Regions from separate parts of the Rhodococcus sp. 2G genome, predicted to be linked through region 1. Evidence: riboswitches for the same ligand, from Rfam matches in the RefSeq annotation. Region 1 holds a riboswitch; the other holds the start of a gene.
What was found. A riboswitch is a leader RNA that binds a small molecule or an ion and turns the genes downstream of it on or off. The one in region 1 is predicted to bind glycine.
Positions count from the first base shown of each region.

Region 2: linked by a shared signal. The riboswitch ahead of BO226_RS07450 (DMT family transporter) and the one ahead of gcvP (aminomethyl-transferring glycine dehydrogenase) in region 1 are both predicted to bind glycine.

Region 1 covers NZ_CP018063.1:2,017,303-2,026,869, forward strand. The annotation lists gene BO226_RS09410 (metallophosphoesterase) at 1-728, shown strand, start outside; gene gcvP (aminomethyl-transferring glycine dehydrogenase) at 864-3,716, opposite strand; glycine riboswitch at 3,879-3,974, opposite strand; gene BO226_RS09420 (MerR family transcriptional regulator) at 4,092-4,718, opposite strand; gene BO226_RS09425 (bifunctional nuclease family protein) at 4,958-5,431, opposite strand; gene ftsR (transcriptional regulator FtsR) at 5,580-6,317, opposite strand; gene garA (glycogen accumulation regulator GarA) at 6,317-6,778, opposite strand; gene gcvH (glycine cleavage system protein GcvH) at 6,934-7,338, opposite strand; gene BO226_RS09445 (DUF881 domain-containing protein) at 7,381-8,142, opposite strand; gene BO226_RS09450 (small basic family protein) at 8,145-8,504, opposite strand; gene BO226_RS09455 (DUF881 domain-containing protein) at 8,501-9,364, opposite strand; gene BO226_RS09460 (CDP-alcohol phosphatidyltransferase family protein) at 9,369-9,567, opposite strand, start outside.
Region 2 covers NZ_CP018063.1:1,572,497-1,582,063, reverse strand. The annotation lists gene BO226_RS07470 (SatD family protein) at 1-567, shown strand, start outside; gene BO226_RS07465 (hypothetical protein) at 564-1,079, shown strand; gene BO226_RS07460 (DUF2945 domain-containing protein) at 1,097-1,306, opposite strand; partial or broken gene BO226_RS07455 (DUF2254 domain-containing protein) at 1,381-2,702, opposite strand; glycine riboswitch at 2,835-2,924, shown strand; gene BO226_RS07450 (DMT family transporter) at 3,067-4,134, shown strand; gene BO226_RS07445 (SPFH domain-containing protein) at 4,212-5,453, opposite strand; gene BO226_RS07440 (NfeD family protein) at 5,456-5,896, opposite strand; gene BO226_RS27985 (hypothetical protein) at 6,121-6,504, opposite strand; gene BO226_RS07430 (DUF3097 domain-containing protein) at 6,528-7,361, opposite strand; gene BO226_RS07425 (hypothetical protein) at 7,444-8,253, shown strand; gene BO226_RS07420 (class I SAM-dependent methyltransferase) at 8,289-9,119, opposite strand; gene BO226_RS07415 (winged helix-turn-helix transcriptional regulator) at 9,289-9,567, shown strand, end outside.

The sequences.
Region 1 (9,567 bases):
TCGTCACTGTGCCCGTCGCCCTGCAGGACCTACCTGCCGGCTTCGACGGTGCCCGCATCGCGCTCGTCACCGACCTGCACGTCGGACCCTCCCGCGGAGCCGACTTCGTGCAAGGTGTCGTCGACCTCGTCGCCGAGGAGCAACCCGACCTGATCGTGCTCGGCGGCGACCTCGCCGACGGCACCGTCGAACTCGTCGGCTCCGATCTCGAACCGCTCCGGCAACTGCAGGCCCCGCTCGGGGTGTACGGCGTCAGCGGCAACCACGAGTACTACTCCGACGACGCCGAATCGTGGCTGAATCACTGGGAGACGCTCGGTGTACGCACCCTGCGGAACGACCATGTCGTCCTCGAGCGGGACGGCGACGTCGTCGCGCTCGCCGGCGTCCACGACTACACCGCCCCCGAACCGCACCACCCCGACATGCCCGCCGCCCTCGCCGGCATCGCGGACGGTACCCCGGTGATCCTCGCCGCCCACCAGCCGCGGCACGTCGACGAGGCACGCGAGCTCGGAGTCGACCTGCAACTGTCCGGGCACACCCACGGCGGACAGATGTGGCCGCTGCGGCCGTTCGTCTCCCTGGCCAACCCGACCGTCACCGGACTCGACCGCTTCGGCGACACGCAGATCTACACGTCCCAGGGCACCGGCGCGTGGGGACCGCCTGTGCGGGTCGGCACTCCACCGGAGATCTCCGTCCTCGAGCTGACCGCCGCGAACTGACGGCCTTGTCTTAGTGGCTCGGTGAGTTTAGTTGTAGGCGGGGGACAGTTCTGGATTTCTATGATTTCCGTATCGTTCGGAGTTATCCCATCGATGACGATGTCCGACGGACGTGTCCGTCGGACATCCCCGGCATCAGCCGCTGTACGCCTCCAGGGGCGGGCACGCGCACACCAGGTTCCGGTCGCCGTGTGCGCCGTCGATACGCCGCACCGCCGGCCAAACCTTGGCTCGGCTCTTCCCCATCGGGAACACCGCGATCTCCCGCGAATACGGGTGGTTCCACTCGCCCACCAGGCATTCCGCGGTGTGCGGAGCGCCGCGCAGCGGATTGTCGTCCACCGGCCACTCCCCTGCCCCGACCCGGTCGATCTCACCGCGGATCGAGATCATCGCGTCGATGAACGCGTCGAGTTCGGCGATGTCCTCGCTCTCGGTGGGCTCGACCATGAGGGTGCCGGCCACCGGGAAGCTCATCGTCGGCGCGTGGAAGCCGTAGTCGGCCAGACGCTTCGCGACGTCGTCGACCGTCACCCCCGTCGCCTTCGTCAGCGGACGCAGATCGAGGATGCACTCGTGGGCGACCATGCCGGTCTCCCCCGTGTACAGCACCGGGAAGTACTCGTCGAGACGACGCGCGATGTAGTTGGCCGACGCGATCGCCGTCAGCGACGCGCGACGCAGCCCCTCGGCACCCATCATCTTGATGTACGCCCAGGTGATCGGCAGGATCGACGCCGATCCGTAGGGCGCCGCCGAGACCGGTCCCGCTCCCCCGAGTCCCGGCTCCGCCGGATGGCCCGGCAGGTACGGGGCCAGATGCGAACGGACGCCGATCGGGCCGACACCCGGACCGCCGCCACCGTGCGGGATGCAGAACGTCTTGTGCAGGTTCAGGTGGCTCACATCGCCCCCGAACTTGCCCGGCCGCGCCAGACCCACGAGAGCGTTGAGGTTGGCACCGTCGATGTACACCTGACCGCCGGCGTCGTGCACGGCACCGCAGATGTCGGCGATGTCGTGCTCGTACACACCGTGCGTGGACGGATAGGTGATCATGATCGCGGCCAGGCGCGCACCGTGGTCGGCGATCTTGGCGCGCAGGTCGTCGAGATCGACATCCCCGTTCGGGCGGCACGCGACGACCTCGACACGCATGCCCGCCATCACGGCGGATGCGGCATTGGTGCCGTGCGCGCTCGACGGGATCAGGCAGATGTCCCGATCGGTGTCGCCGCGATCGAGGTGGTAGTGGCGGATCGCGAGCAGACCCGCGTACTCGCCCTGGCTGCCGGCGTTGGGTTGCAGGCTCACGGCGTCGTATCCCGTCACCGCGGCGAGCCAGCCTTCGAGGTCGGCGATGAGGCGGCGGATCCCCGCCGTCTGATCCGCCGGAGCGAAGGGGTGCAGACCCGCGAACTCGGGCCAGGTGATGGCTTCCATCTCGGCGGCGGCGTTGAGCTTCATCGTGCACGAGCCCAGCGGGATCATCGTCCGGTCGAGGGCGAGGTCCTTGTCGGACAGGCGCCGCAGGTAACGCATCATCGCGGTCTCGGTGCGGTAGCGGGTGAACGCCGCATGCTGCAGGAACTCGCTGGTGCGGGCAAGAGCCTGCGGCAGCGCCGTTCCCTCGGCGGCGTCCCCGGCGGTGACGCCGAAGGCGCGCAGGACCGCGTCGACGTGCGCCGCGGTGGTGGCCTCGTCGCACGAGATCGACACGTGATCGTCGTCGTCCCGGTGCAGGTTGATGCCGGCCTCGAGGGCGGCGGCGAGCACGGCGTCGACACGCCCCGGGACGCGCACGAGGACGGTGTCGAAGAACTCATCGTGGACAACCTCGACGCCACCGGCGCGCAGACCGTCGGCGAGGCGGCGGGCGTGCCCGGCGACGCGGCGGGCGATGCCGGTGAGGCCTTCGGCGCCGTGGTACGAGGCGTACATGGCCGCGAGCACGGCGAGGAGCACCTGGGCGGTGCAGATGTTGCTGGTGGCCTTCTCACGGCGGATGTGCTGCTCACGGGTCTGCAACGCGAGGCGGTAGGCCGGGTTGCCGTCCGCGTCCACCGAGACACCGACGAGGCGTCCGGGCAGGGTGCGGGTGTGGGCGCTACCGACGGCGAGGTAGCCGGCGTGCGGCCCGCCGAAGCCCATCGGCACACCGAACCGCTGGGTGGTGCCGAAGCACGCGTCGGCGCCCTGCTCCCCGGGCGGGGTGATCAAGGTCATGGCCAGCAGGTCGGCGCCGATGGCGACGAGCGCGCCGCGGTTGTGGGCCGCCGCGATGATCGGAGCGGCGTCGATGATCCGGCCCGAAGCGCCGGGCACCTGGAGGATCACCCCGAAGAACTCGCCCTCGGGAAGTCCGTCGGCAGCGAGGTCGACGGTGACGATCTCGATACCGAGCGGTTCGGCGCGGGTCGCCAGCACCGCGGCGGTCTGCGCGAACAGGTCGACGTCGACGACCAGGCGCGGGCTCTTGGACTTGCGGTTCGCGCGGCGCAGCAGGGTCATGGCCTCGGCAGCGGCGGTGGCCTCGTCGAGCATCGACGAGTTCGCGATCTCCATGCCGGTCAGGTCGGCGACCATGGTCTGGAAGTTCAGCAGCGCCTCGAGGCGTCCCTGGCTGATCTCCGGCTGGTAGGGGGTGTAGGCCGTGTACCAGGCGGGGTTCTCGATGATGTTGCGCAGCAGCACGGGCGGCGTGAGCGTGTCGTAGTAGCCGTGGCCGATCATCGACGTCGCCACGGTGTTCTGCGACGCGAGTGCCTTCAGTTCGGCGAGTACGTCGTGCTCGGAGCGGGGCGCGTCGAGGACGTCGAGGCCGGTCGGCACGTTGTCTGCACGGTCGTCGAGGATGGCGGCCGGCACCGCGGCGGTGGCGAGGGCGTCGAGGGAATCGACTCCCACGACGTCGAGGATCCGGTTCAGGCCGGCGGTGTCGGGGCCGATGTGGCGATCGGCGAAGTTCGAGGTGACGGCATCTGTCATCGCAGCTCCCGGGCTGGTCGGCGAGGTCCACATGCGCGCGGTCGCGCGAGGTGGTTCCTCCCCCTCTGTCGTGAGCTCGCGGAGCGAGCGCCTGAGAGATTCGGCCGGCCAGAGCCTTTCCCCGTGGGCGGGCGGGTGCTCCCGCCACTTTCCAGAGACGTCGGAGCTCACGCGGTCCCGGTTGCCTGAGAGATTGACGGGGAGGTGCTGCTCCTTCGGCGCCCGGCTCGGTGTCCGGGTCTCTCCCGCGTGATGGCGACGCGTCTTCGAGTCTAGTTCACGTCGCGGGGGTCGAAATACCGCAGGTGCGGAAAGTGCCGCCGGCGGTGGAGTGGAGCGGTCATGTGGTCGGCCGATGCGACATCAGTGGTGTGGTCAGCCGATGCGGCGGTTGATGCGTTCGCGGCGACGCGACGCCAGTTCGTCCTCGGGGCGTTCCTCGACGCCGCCGCCGTCGGCGCGTTCGGCGGGGAAATCGGCGATGCTGCCGGTGAGCTCGCGCATCGCGCCGCTCACCGCGATCCCGAAGACGCCCTGCCCGCCCTGCAGCAGGTCGACGACCTCTTCGGGCGACGTACATTCGTAGACGGTGGTGCCGTCGGAGAAAAGAGTGATCTTCGCGAGGTCGCCCACCCCACGGCTGCGGAGATGGTCGACGGCGACGCGGATGTTCTGCAGCGAGACGCCGGTGTCGAGCAGGCGCTTGACGATCTTGAGGACGAGGATGTCCTTGAACGAGTACAGCCGTTGGCTACCGGAACCGGCAGCCCCGCGGATGGACGGTACGACCAGATTCGTGCGGGCCCAGTAGTCGAGCTGGCGGTAGCTGATTCCTGCGATCTGGCAGGCGATGGGCACGCGGTAGCCGACGAGCTCGTCGGGCGCCGAGTTGTCCGGAAACAGGCCCGGTTGGATCTCGTCGGTCTCGTTCGTCCGCGGCGCCGGATTCGAGCGATCGCCGGAATCGACGCCGAGTGGCTGTCCCTTCGTCCGATCTCGCACTACTGACTCCCTCTCGCGCGCCCAGTTCTGCCTCGCAACGATCGATTGGTGGATCCCCCGACCACATCCGATCATCGAGCCCTCCCAGGCTCACCGAGTCATCCCTGGCGGATCAACTCAGCGTACGCTCCGGTGTTGGGCGTCGGGCTGCGACACGCCGACCGGAAGGCAACGTTCGACATTACTACCGTCACGGCCGACGCGCGCGCCAACGCTCGTCGCCGTGCGACGGACGGCGCTCAGCCGTCCGTCGCCTTGAAATCGTCGGGCGAGACGGAGTCGAGGAACTCCTTGAACTTCTCGACCTCGTCCTCCCGTTCGTCGGGCATGACCAGTCCTGCCTCGGTGAGCACCGGTTCCTCGACGTGGACCGGCGCGCCGATGCGCAAGGCCACCGCGACCCCGTCGGAGGGCCGGCAGGAAACACGCATCCCTCCGTCGAAGACCAGATCCGCGTAGAACGTCCCTTCGCGCAGGTCGACGATGCGCACCTCGCGGAGGTTGCGACCGAACGCCTCGAGGAGGTTCTTGATCAGGTCGTGGGTCAGCGGCCGTGCCGGTTCGACCCCCTGCTGTTCGAGGGCGATGGCGGTCGCTTCGTTCTGCCCGATCCAGATCGGCAGATACCGATCGCCGTCGACCTCCCGCAGCAGGAGGACAGGCTGGTTCTGCGGCTGTTCGATACGAATCCCTACTATCCGCATCTCGCTCATCGCGATGCCTCCGTCCTGCTGCTCGTCGGTGGTGGGACCACCCGACAGGTACTGCCTGGAATTCTAGTGTCCTCCAGCGCATCCGTCAGGTGCCGTAGGTCACCACCTGACGGGGGGCCGTGGTCGCACTCGACGACGAATTCGTCGCCTAACGGTCGAGGGCTCCTTGCACCGCCGCTTTCACCAGGCAGGTGTGCAATGTCAACGACAGTGCGGCCAGTTCGCGCACCATCTCCTCGGCGCGCTGCCGTGCCCCGGCGTCGCGGCCCTTCGCGATCGGGCCGGCGATCTGCGCGACGAGCGCGGCCTCGCGGTCGGCGGCAAGCTTGAACGCCCGCAGGTGCCGAACCTCGAGGCCGAACTCCGCCATCGCTTTCGCCGTGCGGGCGAGCAGCACCGCGTCCTCGTCGAAGAAACCGGCCGGGCCCGGCTTGAGCAGGCCCGCCCCCACCAGCTCGGTGAGGAAGGCCGCGTCGATCCCGGCACGGGTGCACAGATCCTCGCGGCTCACCCGGATCTCGCGATCGGTGCGCAGATCCTCCGGCGAGACCTCGCCGCGGGCCACCGCCAGCGGACGCGGCCGGGTGATCCGGGTCTCGACCGATCCCACCGTGGCGGCGCCGCGGTCGATCGCCTCGAGCTGCTCCTTGATCACCTTGAGCGGAAGGTACTGATCGCGCTGCGCGGTGAGCACGTACCGCAGACGCTCGCAATCGGCGATCGAGAAGCGGCGGTAGCCCGAGGGTGTGCGTTCCGGGCTGATCAGTCCCTCGGCCTCGAGGAACCGGATCTTCGAGATCGTCACGTCCGGAAATTCCGGACGCAGGCGGTCGAGCACCGACCCGATCGACATTCCGGCCGGCGCCGGCTGGCGGGCCGCGGTCATCAGCTACCTGCGCCCTGATTACCTCGCGGACCGGTCAGGAACACCAGCCGGAACTTGCCGATCTGCACCTCGTCGCCGTTCGCGAGAACGGCGGAGTCGACCGGCTCGCGGTTGACGTAGGTGCCGTTGAGACTTCCCACGTCGACGACCTGGAATTCGCCCTCGTCCTGGCGGAACTCGGCGTGCCGACGGCTGACGGTCACGTCGTCGAGGAAGATGTCGCTGTCGGGATGCCGACCCGCCGAGGTGGTGGGCTGGTCGAGCAGGAAGCGCGATCCTGCATTGGGCCCCCGCTTGACGACCAGCAGCGCCGATCCGGCGGGCAGGCCCTCGACACCCGAGACGGGCGCTTCGGTGGTGGCCGAACCCGCGCCCTCCACTTCGTTCAGGAAGTCGGCGCGAAATACCGAAGTGGTCTCTGCAGGAGTCTCCTCGTAACCCGCGTTGCCGTTCTCGCTCACCGTTTCTCCTTATCCGTTCGACCACCCGGGTGATCCCGGACGGTCGCTGATTCGTTCGCCCCGTTCAGGTCCGACACGGCACACGCCATATCCGACCGTACCCCGCTCGGGGGTACTGACGCAGACAGTCGCGGTCACGTTACCTGTCGGGTCCGTCAGCCTTCCGTGATCCCGCGGTAACCTTCCGCGTCGAGCGTCTCCGCGAGCGCCTCGTCGAGGTCGTTCTCGCTGCCCATCTCCACGTCGACGAGCCAGCCGTCCTCGTACGGGCTGCTGTTCACCAGTTCGGGATTCGCGTCGAGTTCCATGTTGACGGCGGTCACCTTCGCGGTCAGCGGCGCGAACACGTCCGACACGCTCTTGGTGGACTCGACCTCTCCGAAGGACTCGCCGGCGGCGATCTCGGCGCCCGCCTCGGGCAGCTGCACGAAGACCACGTCGCCGAGTTGGGACTGTGCGTAGTCGGTGATCCCGATGCGCACGGTCGTCGCGCCCGTCCTGCGCACCCACTCGTGCTCGGGGGTGTACCGCAGATCCTCGGGTGTCGCGAAATCGGTCAAGACTGGTCCTTTCGGAGACGACGTTCGACCGGAACGTCGGATTCAGTTACCGGGCTGAGAGTATTGGCGTGGCTCGATCTCCCGCAAGGCGGACACCTCCACCTGCGGAGACTGTTCTACGGACAATGATCCGCCCGCACGGGCGACCGTGTCGACCACTCCGCCGGGAATGTTCAGCGCGGCGGCGAGAGTCGGTCCGTCGCCGATGGCGGTGACGGTGTACGGAGCATCGAGTCGGCGGTCGTCGACGACGATGTCGCCGCCCGGTCCGGTGACCCACGAATCGACCCCGATGCGCACGGTCTCACCGTTCGCCCCGGCGATCTGCATCGTGTCGGCACCCGCCGCGCGCAGCTCCTGGATCATGTCGAGCAGCACCTCCGATCCGACACCCTCGCGCGGATCGTCGACGGTGAGAACCACTCCGGGCCCGGTGGCGGGTTCGGTGCCGAGTTGCGCCGACAGCGTGTACAGGCGCGTGCGGGCTTCCTCGAGCGCCGCTTCCGAGCCTTCCTGTTCGAGACTCGAGAGGGTGCGCTCGAGTTCGGTGATCTCCTGGCGGAGAGCGGCTTCGCGGCGATTGAGGTTGTCGAGCAGCACGAGCAGGTCCGCAGGGCGCGCCGAGTCGAGGTCGTCGCCGGTATCGGTCGTACGCACCTGGGTGGCGATGCCGGCGCCGAGCAGGACGACGAGAATCGCCGCGAGGACGAGGAAGACGCGTTGCGATCGGGTGGCGCGCGCAGTGCCGGTTTCGGGCGTTGCGCCGGTGTCGGGTGCGGGGCCGGGGTGTTGCGGTTCGGTCACGGTCAGGCCCCGAACAGGCGACGACGTAGGGCTGCAGCGTTTCCAAAGATGCGGATGCCGAGGACGACGATGACCGCGGTCGACAACTGGGTGCCCACGCCGAGCTGGTCGCCGAGCCACACGATCAGGGCGGCGACGAGGACGTTGAAGACGAACGACACCACGAACACCTTCGCGTCGAAGATGTCGTCGAGATAGGCGCGCAGACCGCCGAAGACCGTGTCGAGCGCGGCGACCACCGCGATGGGCAGGTAGGGCTGCACGACATCGGGTACCTGTGGGCTGAACACGATTCCGGCGCCGATCCCGATCGCCAGTGCGAGCACCGCGTAGAGCGCGTGACCGTGTTCGAGACGCTTCACCTGTACCCCGTTTCTCCACTGCTGCCGAGTTTCCGGACCGTGGCGGCCGGAAACTCGAGATCGTCCTCCTCTGAGAGGGTGAATCCCACCCCGTAGAGCTGCTGTATCCCCGCGATGCGCAGGTAGGCGTCGCTGACGACGAAGGTCGTCTGCAGTCGGGAGGGAGATCCCACCGCCGAGATCGTGTACGGGGAGAATACGGGCCGGTTGTCGACGAGCATCGCTCCCCCGGCCTGCCGAATGGTCACCCCGGGACCCACCCGCACGCCCCCGACCTCTACGGCCTCCGCACCGGCCGCCCACAGCGCGTTGACGACCGACTGCAGGTCGCGGTCGAGGACGAGCGCGGTGGGTCGGTCCTCGATTCGCGCCGCATCCGACAGGTTCGGTCGCGCGGTGGGTTCGGTGAGGGTGACCGTGATCCCCGGACCGCGCACCGGTGTTGCCGCGGCTGCGGCCTCGGCGTCGCGGAGTCGGTCGAGGATGGTCGCGCCGTCGCCTCCGTCGGAGAACAGGGCGGTGCGTCGTTCGTCGACCGCGGCACCGAGTTCGTCCCGCTGTGCAGTGAGCGCGGTGATGCGTTCATCCCCTGCCCGGAGGGAGTCGAGGATCTCGGCGCGGGTGCTGTCGGTGCCGGCCTGCACGTCGGCGTTGTGCGCGTACGCGATGCCGATCACGAGGCCGGCGAGGAGAACTCCGGCGCCGAGCCACGCGCGCGACGCGCTCGGAGAGGTGCTCGAGCGCCCCGCAGCCCGGTCCGCGGCGGACGCAGCGTAGCCGGGGTCGAGATGATCCTCGAGGAGCGACTTCAGGAGCGAGGGCACCGGATTGCGCCGGATGCGTTCCCACGCGCGGCTCATCGGATCACCGCCCGGCCGGCACGGTCCGTGCCGTCACGACGGCCTGCCCGAGGTACAGCAGGCCGGTCCACACGTACAGTACGGTCCCCCAGATCAGGGCGGCCCAGCCGAGCGGTCCGGTGATCGGCTCCGAGGCGGGCACGGCGACGGCCCCGAGCATCAGCGGCAGCGCGCACATGAGCAGGAAGGTGGCGCCCTTGCCG
Region 2 (9,567 bases), 440 kb from region 1:
GTCGACCAGCGGAGCAGCCGCCGAGACATCGACCGCGTGGCGGACCTCCTCACCGAACTGCAGGATGTTCCGCTGGTACGGCCCTTCGATCGCACCGCGGGCGACGAGGTCCAGGCCGTCGCGGACGATCCCGCCCTCGTCGTCGATCTCGTCCTCGACCTCCTCCGGAGGGAACGCTGGAGTATCGGGGTGGGAATCGGCCCGGTAGAGACCCCGCTCCCCGAACAGACACGCGCCGGCCGCGGACCCGCCTTCGAACACGCCCGCACCGCCGTCGAACGCGCCAAGAACGCCCCTGGGCAGGTCGCGGCCGAAGGCGACGACACCGAGGCCACCGCCGACGTCGACGCCGCGCTCACCCTGCTCGCCACCGTCGTCCTGCGCCGCACAGACCAGGGGCACGAGGCGGTCGACCTCGCTCGTCAGGGCCTGTCGCAGGCGCGGATCGCCGAGCGTCTCGGCATCAGCAAACAAGCGGTGTCCCAGCGCCTCGCCACCGCCGGGTGGCAGGCCGAACTGGCCGGACGCGAACTCGTGCGGCGACTCCTGGAAAGGGCCGACCGTTGACCGTCCTCTCACTGGTGTGCCTGGCCGTGGCTGCTCTCGGACCCGCACTCGCGCTGCGCCCGAGCATGCCGGTGTGGCCGGCCGCCTCGTTGAGCATTGCGGGTCTCGCCGGTTCAGCCCTCGCCGCCACCGCGACCACACCGGTTCAGGGAGTCGCGCTCGCGGCCACGCTGATTCTCACCGCCACGGCGGCGATCACCGGGGGCGGACCCGCGGTCCTCGTGGCGTTCCGGATCGCGCGCCGGCAACCCGATGCCGGTCCCGAGCCCACCCCTCCCCCTGGCCCGCTCCGCGGCGGACGCGTCATCGGCGTGCTCGAACGCGGAGCGGTCACCGCCTCGATCCTCGCCGGATGGCCTGAAGGGATCGCCGTCATCATGGCGGTGAAGGGTCTCGCCCGTTATCCCGAACTACGCGAGCCGAACGCCTCCGAACAGTTCATCATCGGCACGTCCACCTCGGTGCTGTGGGCGGTCGCGGTGTGCGGAGTCGGGCAGGCGCTGATCACCTGACGCCGGGATCTCCACCGTCAGGTCTTCTTCAGCGCACTCCCCTTGTGCATCGCGACGTGATCGGTCTTGTCGCTCCGGATCTCGTACTGCGGCTCGTCCTCGCTGCACCGCCGCGTGCGCCCCTTGAACTCCACGTCCTCCGTGTGCTTCGCGATGATCACACCCTCGACGTATCCGGCTTCGGAGTTCCATCGGACGTGGTCACCGACAGAGAAGTGGGTCGCCATGTCGTCCTCCCGATCGGCTCGCTTCCTGTGGCAGTCGGATAGCCGTCTCCCATCGGTCCTACACCCCAGGACGATCAGTCCGTCCGATGCTCCGCGGGATCCGCGGACCCCTCGGCGACGGCACGGAAACGTTCGAGGTCCTCCGGACGGAACTCGGGCCGGGCGACCACCGCGTCGACGAGCAGACGCAACTGGTGCTGCAAGGCCGGCACCGACCCGGTGCGCCCCTGCTCGGAGAGATGATCGATGAGCATGCGCAGCACCCGGGCGAGCGCCGTGGCCACGTGCAGCTGCGCCGAGCCGGCCTGCCGGATCTGTTCGAAGGCGTGCTCGATGTACTCGTCGGGCGACAGGATCCACGGACGCAGCAGAATCCGGCCGTCCGCACCCCCGATCGCCGGCACGGACTGTCGGTGACCAGCAGGGTGCGCAGCAGACTGCCGAGCCGGAGCACCACCTCGGTGGCGGTCGTCGGGTCGTTGATCGTCTGGCTCAGTGCGCGCAGCGCGATGTCGACGAGTTGCCGCAGCGCGAAGTCCACGTCCTGTTGCATGGTGCGTATTCGAGATCTCCACGGCCGCCTCGAGCCGCCGCAGGACCACCGCCCGTTCCGGCTTCGGATGGATCCGTAGCAGCGGTTCCCCGCAGTGAATGTACGCGCCGGGACGCGTCTCCATCCGCACGACCGAACCCGGCGGTACCACGGCGAGAACGAGCTCGGCCGGCGCCTGGGTCACCCAGCCGTCGCGCCGGGCGTACACCGTCGCCCCCTCGGTGAAATCCGGCTCCGGCACCCGGTCGACGTGGATCTCGCCGCGCGAACTCCGGCTCGTGTTCGAGATGACCTTCTCGGCCTCCGAGGCGATGCTGCGCACCACCTCCCGACCTGCAGACCGTGGGCCAGCCGGTTGAGATAGGCGATGATGAGCACCACGGTCGACACCGCGAGGACCACAGCGAGGGTGGTCGACAGTGTCGGGGCAGGTGCGGCGTCGTCCGCGCCGATGTGGCGCAGTGTCGGCACGCAGTAGACGAAGGTCGCCACCAGCACCCCGATCACCGTCTGGCTGGCCCGATCCCGGATGAAGGACCGCATCACCCGCGGCGAGAACTGGCTGCTCGCCAACTGCAGGCTCACGACGGTCAACGAGAAGACGACACCGGCGGTGGTGATCGTGGCACCCGCCACGGTGCTCAGCAGCCAGATCGCGGCGTTGCTGTTCATCTTCATGCCCCACGCGAAGGGGCCGAAGGCCCGATCGATGTAGCCGCTCACCTCCGCGAGCACGGCTCCGGCGACGACGACCAGCGCGGGCAGCGCGGGCAGACTCTCCCGGAATCGGTATACGCCCGCGGCGATCCGCAACTGCATCCACGGTCTCGGCAGAGCACTCATGTCGACCAAGCTAACCATCCGGTCTCCGCACCGCGGGCACTCGCAGCGAACTGTGGGCACGCGCACCGGATGTCCCCTGCGGCGCGGTCACGACGAGTCCATGAGATACTCGACGGACAATTGAACAGCCACCGAACCGCGGCGGGAGAGTCCCGCACACAGCGGGCGCCGAAGGAGCAACCTCCCCGGGAATCTCTCAGGCCCCCAGACCGCCGCGGCGAGGCTCCTCTGGAAAGTAACTCTTCCGGGTTCACCGAAGGTGTAAGCGGCTCCGTCCGCGAAAGCTCTCAGGTCCGATGACAGAGCGGGGAACGACAACACCCGCTGGTGCTCGTTTCGTGCACCCTGGACCCGAGGTAGACGTGTGACCGTTTCCCTGGGCGCGCCCCTGCGCGCCGATGATGCCCTGGGCGCGCCTTCGCGAGCCGATCATGCCCTGGATGCGCCTTCGCGAGCCGATCATGCGCTGCTCGAGCAGCGCGCCGAAATTGCACCGACCGAGTCGCGTGGCACTGTTCTCCCTTCCTCCCCCGCCCCGAAGTCGCCGCCGCGTACGAACCGGCGACTCGGGATCGCCGCGATCGTGCTGTCCGCGACCGCGATGGGCGCCGCAGGATTGTTCGGCCGCAAGGCCACTCCCGAAGGCGCGGTGCTCGGTGAAGCACTGACGCTCGGGCGGATGGCGGTCGGAGCGATCGGCATGCTCGTCCTGATCGCGCTGTCCCGCCGCCTCGGACAGTTGCGCCGGACCCGCCTGTCCTGGTCGGTCGTCGGTGGCGGTGTGCTCCTCGGACTGTCCCTCGCGACCTATCTGTCCGCCACGGTGTTGACCGACCTGTCCCGTGCCGTGGTTCTCCATTACCTCGGCCCCGTCGTCGCGACGGCCCTCGCCCGGGTGTTCCTGAAGGAGAGGGTCGGTCGCCTCGACGCCCTGTCGATCGGCACGGCGTTCGCCGGCATGTTGCTCGCCGCCGGCCTGGTGGGCGGTGAATCGTCCGGGGGCGAGCACGAGACGCTGGGTACCGTGCTGGGCGCTGCCTCGGGAGTCTTCTACGGCGGGGCCCTGCTGTGCTACCGCTATCGCACCGACATGCCGTCCGACGTCCGGTCCCTGTGGAACTTCGTCTTCGGCGCCGTCGCGGCAGGTGGGATGGTCGCGGTGACTCGACCCGACCTGTCGGGGATGACCGCGACGCACTGGTTGTGGGCCGGTGGGTTCTTCGTCGTCTGTGGTCTGTTCGCGCTGGGGTTGCTCGTCGTCGCAGGCAAGCACCTCCGCGCCGCGGAACTGTCCGGCCTGTCCTACCTCGAAGTCGTGGTCGCGCTGATGATCGGCATGGTCGCCTTCGGAGAGTCCGTGACCGTGCTCGCCGCCGCGGGCGCCGGTCTCATCGTGGTGGCGATGGCACTGCCGATGCTCGGCCGCCGATGACACTGCCGATGCTCGGCCGCCGATGACGAGTGGGAGGGCGCGCCGGTCGGCGCGCCCTCCCACTGAACCGGTTTCCGTTACTGCTGTTGCGGCGGCTCGGCCGGCTGCTCGGATGCGTCGTTCGTCATCCAGCGCTGCGCCGGCGGCGTTGCGGGCAACGCCGACTGTCCTTCACCGGCACCCCCCTGCGTCCCCTCCGTGGCGAGACCCGTCCGCACTGCGGGGTCGACCGGCTTGCGCGCGACCGCCTCGGCTTCGGCGACGGCCTGGGCCACCTCGGGGTCGCGTTTGGTCGCGAACCAATCCTCGACCTCGGCACTGTCGTCCTCGGGTCGTTGCAGTTCCTCGTCGACAGGACTCGGCTCGAAGCGGAAGACGCCGTCCTCGCCGGGCGCGCCGAGCGTCCGCGCGAATCCTTCGAGCGCCTTGCCGAAGTCGCTCGGCACCACCCACATCTTGTTCGCATCGCCCTGGGCCATCTGCGGCAGGGTCTGCAGGTACTGGTAGGCGAGCAGCTCCGGAGTGGGCTTGCCGGCCTTGATCGCGGCGAAGACCTTCTCGATGGACTTCGCCTCGCCCTGGGCCTCGAGGTAGCGCGCCGCGCGATCACCCTGCGCGCGCAGGATCCGCGACTGCCGGTCGGCCTCGGCTTCGAGGATCGCGGCCTGCTTCGCACCCTCGGCGGAGAGGATGCGCGACTGCTTGTCGCCCTCGGCGGTCTTGATCGCGGATTCACGGTGACCCTCGGCCGTGAGGATCATCGCGCGCTTCTCGCGGTCGGCCTTCATCTGCTTCTCCATCGATTCCTGGATCGACGGCGGCGGATCGATGCTCTTGAGTTCGACCCGGGCGACACGCAGGCCCCATCGGCCGGTCGCTTCGTCGAGCACACCGCGGAGCTGACCGTTGATGGAGTCGCGGGAGGTGAGCGTCTCCTCGAGGGTCATTCCGCCGACGACGTTGCGGAGCGTGGTGACGGTGAGCTGCTCGACCGCGGCGATGTAGTTGCTGATCTCGTAGACCGCCGCCTGCGGGTTCGTCACCTGGAAGTACACGACCGTGTCGATGCTCAGCGTCAGGTTGTCCTGGGTGATGACCGGCTGCGGCGGGAACGAGACGACACGTTCGCGTAGATCGACCTTCGCGCGGATGCGGTCGACGAAGGGCACCAGGAAGGTGAGCTGACCCGACGCCGTCCGGTAGTACCGGCCGAGACGTTCGATGACCGCGGCCTCCGCTTGCGGTACCAGCGATACCGATTTGGCCACGACCACCACGACCAGTGCCACCACTACGGCGAGCACGATCAGAGCTTCCATCCTCAGACACCCCTCCACACGACGGCAGTCGCGCCGTCTATCTGCATCACTGTCACTGTCGTTCCCGGCCCGTACACCTCGGTGGCGTCCAGCGGCCTGGCGGTCCACACCTCACCGTCGATCTTCACGCGCCCGGAATGCTCCCCCACCTGCTCGAGGACCAACGCGTGCTTGCCCGGGAGAGCGTCGATCCCGGTGGGCAGAGCGGGCGGCTGGGAGTACCGGCGCCTCAGCATCGGCCGGACACCGAGCAGCAGAACCAGCGAGGCCACGGCGAAAATCACCGCGTCGATCCAGACGGGCAGATCGGTCACCGCGGAGACACCGCCGGTGACGAGCGCTGCACCGCCGAGCATCAGCAGCGCGAAATCGCCCGTGAGCGCTTCGCCGGCCGCCAACGCCACTCCGGCGATCAACCAAATCAATGCGGCCACGATCACCATCGAACCACAAATCGGACATCCTGGCAGATGCCCTGGTGGAGGAAGCGGTCTTGGTCCCTCGTCCTCGAGGCTGCTTTCCGCAGGGAAGATCTCAGGTCGGTAATTCTATATTCTTCGGCTTTCCGTCCCGACCGGAATGTCACCCCGGCTTCATAAGTGGAGGCAACCGAAACGCATCCTCTTGCCGTTGTGAAATCGGTGATACCGTCCCCGAACTACCGGCATCACCCCCGCGCGTTCGCTCCTCTTGGGAGCTCGATCAGCTCGTCACGCGGTTCCACGCGGCCATCGACGACATCGAGGACCCGTACGAGCGCGCCGTCGAATGGATCGTCGAAGCGGTCCGCACCGTTCGCTACCACCCGGTCGCACGACGATTCGTCGACAACGAAGCCGCCCTCCCCCTCCACCGACAGCTGATGTCCGCATCCGTTCCCCAGGCTTCGCACCCGAGGAGTCCGGCAATGGAAGTCACTCCCGCACAGCGCGTTCGCGCAAACATCGAGGACGATGTACCCGTCGCCGACCGCACCTTCGTCCGGTCGCCGGCAGACCGCCGCATCCGGCCGATGTTCCTGTTCCGGGCGCTGTCGCTCCATGGCACCCACCCCACCGTCATGGTTGCGCTCGGTCAGCCCTCGTCGGGTTCGGTGACGAAGTCGACGAGGCGCTCCACGGCGCCGATGAGGTGCGATTCGAGATCGCGGAAGGAGTTCACGGCGTTGTAGACGCGCCGCCAGCCGTCCTGCGGCGTGCCCCAGCCGAGTTCACGGCAGACGCCGGTCTTCCAGTCCTGTCCGCGCGGAATGGAGGGCCAGGCGTCGATGCCCACGGCCTTCGGTTTCACGGCCTGCCACACGTCGATGTAGGGATGGCCGGTGACCATCACGTGCGGACCTAGATTCGCGGTGAGATGCTCCTCCTTGGACCCGGTGACGAGGTGGTCGGCGAGCACACCGACGCGTCGGCCCGAGCCGGGTTCGAACTCGGCCAGCCTGGCGCCGAGATTGTCGAGGCCCTCGAGTTGTTCGACGACCACGCCTTCGACCCGCAGGTCGTGCCCCCACACCCGTTCGACGAGGGCGGCGTCGTGCACGCCCTCCACCCAGATCCGGCTTCCCCGCGCCACGCGTGCGCGCAAACCCTCCACCCGGGTGGATCCCGAGGCGGATCTCGTCGGTGCGGAGGCGGGACGGATCTTCGGTTTGACGAGGGTGACGGGTGCTCCGTCGACCAGGAAGGCCGCGGGGCGCATCGCGAACAGACGGGTGCGTCCCTGCGCGTCCTCGAGCCGCACGAAGTCGCCGTCGTGGGTCTTCTCGATTCCCACGATCGCGCCGCACCAGCCGGATGCGGCGTCCTCGACGACGACGCCGCGCTCCGCTGCGAGTTCGGGAACGGCCTTCTTCTTGGTGCGGGCGTGACCGGCGTAGATGTCGCCGCCGTAGATATCGCGTGGGCTCACGCCAGTCCACCCTAGGACATTGCGCGGGACCGCTCGCGCTGCCACGCCGGACCGCCGTGCGCGGTCGCCGTATGCTTTCGGGGTGAGTTCTCCGAGCCTGACGCTGACCGTGTGGGCGGGGTCGTGGCTGTCCGGTCACGCCTCCCCCGACGATGTGATCGATGCGCTGCACGAGTGGGCGCCGATGCATCTCGTGGGTGCCCACGATGCGGCGACGGCCTCCGCGGCGGATCTGCCCGACAAGGGTGTCGCCGACGGTGCCGCCCTGCTGCTCACCCTGATCCGCCGCGTCGATTCCGCCGCCGGCGCCGGTCTGCATCTCGTCCTTCCCGCCCCGGGCGACGTCCGCGCGTTGCCTGCCGGTACGGCGTTCGCCTCCGCGGCGCTGGCTGCCGGTGAAGGCGTCGTCGTGGGAGCGCCCGGAACCCCGGGGCTGGGTCTGGTACCCGTGATCGAGGGTCCGGACGTCCTACGGTGGAACGTCTTCACGCTGCCGGCGGTACCCGAGATCGCGGTCGACGGTGGTCTCGGTGCGGCCGAGTTCGCGATCCGCGAGGCCGTTCGTGATGCCGCCTCCGCGTTGAGCGGAATCCCGACGGTGGGCACCGACGGGCGCCGCACCGATCCGCGGACGGAGATCGCCGAGAAGGTCGCCGAACTCGCGCGGCACCGCTATCCCCCGTCACTGCCCGCACGTGCCGTGCGCGTCCTCGACACCGCAGACCAGGTCGCGGCGATCCTCACCGTGGCCGGTCGCGGAGGGGGTCTGCGGGCCGGTTCGGTGTCCGCCGCCACCGGCCGCGAGGGCGCGCTGCAGCCGCTGTGGGCCGCGGTCCGCGAGGCCCGCACCGGTGCGGTCGCGGCGGCTCTGCGGGCCGAGCACCATCACTGACCGCGGCCGACAGTGCGCGTCGACTCCAGTGCGCGTCAACTCCGTTGCGCGGTGACCAACAGGTACTCCCAATTCATCGCTCCCCCACCGAGATCGTGACGTTGGGCGAGTTCGAGCAGGTCGAGATCGAGAGCCGCGACCCGATCGTGGTCGTCCGCGATGTTGCGGTACACCGCGATGGTGGGGCCGTAGGCGGACTTGAAGAACTCGCGGAAGTCCTCCCCGGTCGCGAAGCGTTCGACGCGCAGGTTCTCGGTGCGTGCCTGCAGGTCGGTGACACGGTCGCCGATCAGCTCGCGCACGTGCACCTCGTCGCCCCACAGCGGCGGCGGCTGTGCACCCGGCGGGGGCGGTGGCGCATACGGTTTCATCGTCGCGAACATCTGCCCGATGAAGCCGGTGGGGGTCCAGCCCAGTAGCCCGATACGTCCGCCCGGGCGGGTCACCCGGAGCAGTTCGTCGGCCGCGGCCCGGTGGTGGGGCGCGAACATCACACCCACGCAAGAGATCACGGCATCGAAGCTCGCATCGTCGAACGGGAGCGCTTCGGCATCGGCTTCCTGCCAGTCGAGCGTCGCACCTGCCGCTTCGGCGTCACGGCGGCCGACCTCGAACAGTTCCGGGGTCAGGTCGGTCGCGAGCACCGTCGCACCGGTGAGCGCGGCGGGGATCGACGCATTGCCCGATCCGGCGGCGATGTCCAGGACACGGTCGCCCGGACCGATTCCGGTCGCGGCCACGAGAGCGGGGCCGAGTTCGGCGATGACCTCGGTCGCCACCGCTGGATAGTTGCCGAGTGCCCACATCGCCCGGTGCTTGGCCTTCAGGGCGAGATCGGCGTCGTGTGTCGTGGAGATGTCGGTCATCAGAGGATTCCTCCTGTCGAGGGACCCGGCTTCGGCACCGTCTCGGAAGCGGCCCGGGTCACAAATCGACTGTAGGAACGCGGACGCGGTGTCCTCCAGTACACAATCTGTACTGCACCGCCGCTCATCCGTGCTGGTCGCGGCGGTCCGACCGGCCTACGATCCGATCATGGGCCCGCCCTACCACCAGTTCTGTCCCGTCGCCAAGGCGATGGAGTTGTTCGACGAGAGGTGGACGCTGCTCGTGGTGCGCGAACTCGTGCTCGGCAGCGAACGGTTCAACGACCTCCGACGCGGCCTGCCCCGCATGTCGCCGACGCTGTTGTCGAAGCGGATGCATCAGCTCACAGCGGCGGGCATCGTGCAGCGCCTCGAGGACGGAAACGACGTCCGATACGTGCTCACCCCGGCGGGACGCGATCTCGAGACCGTCGTCGACGCACTCGGT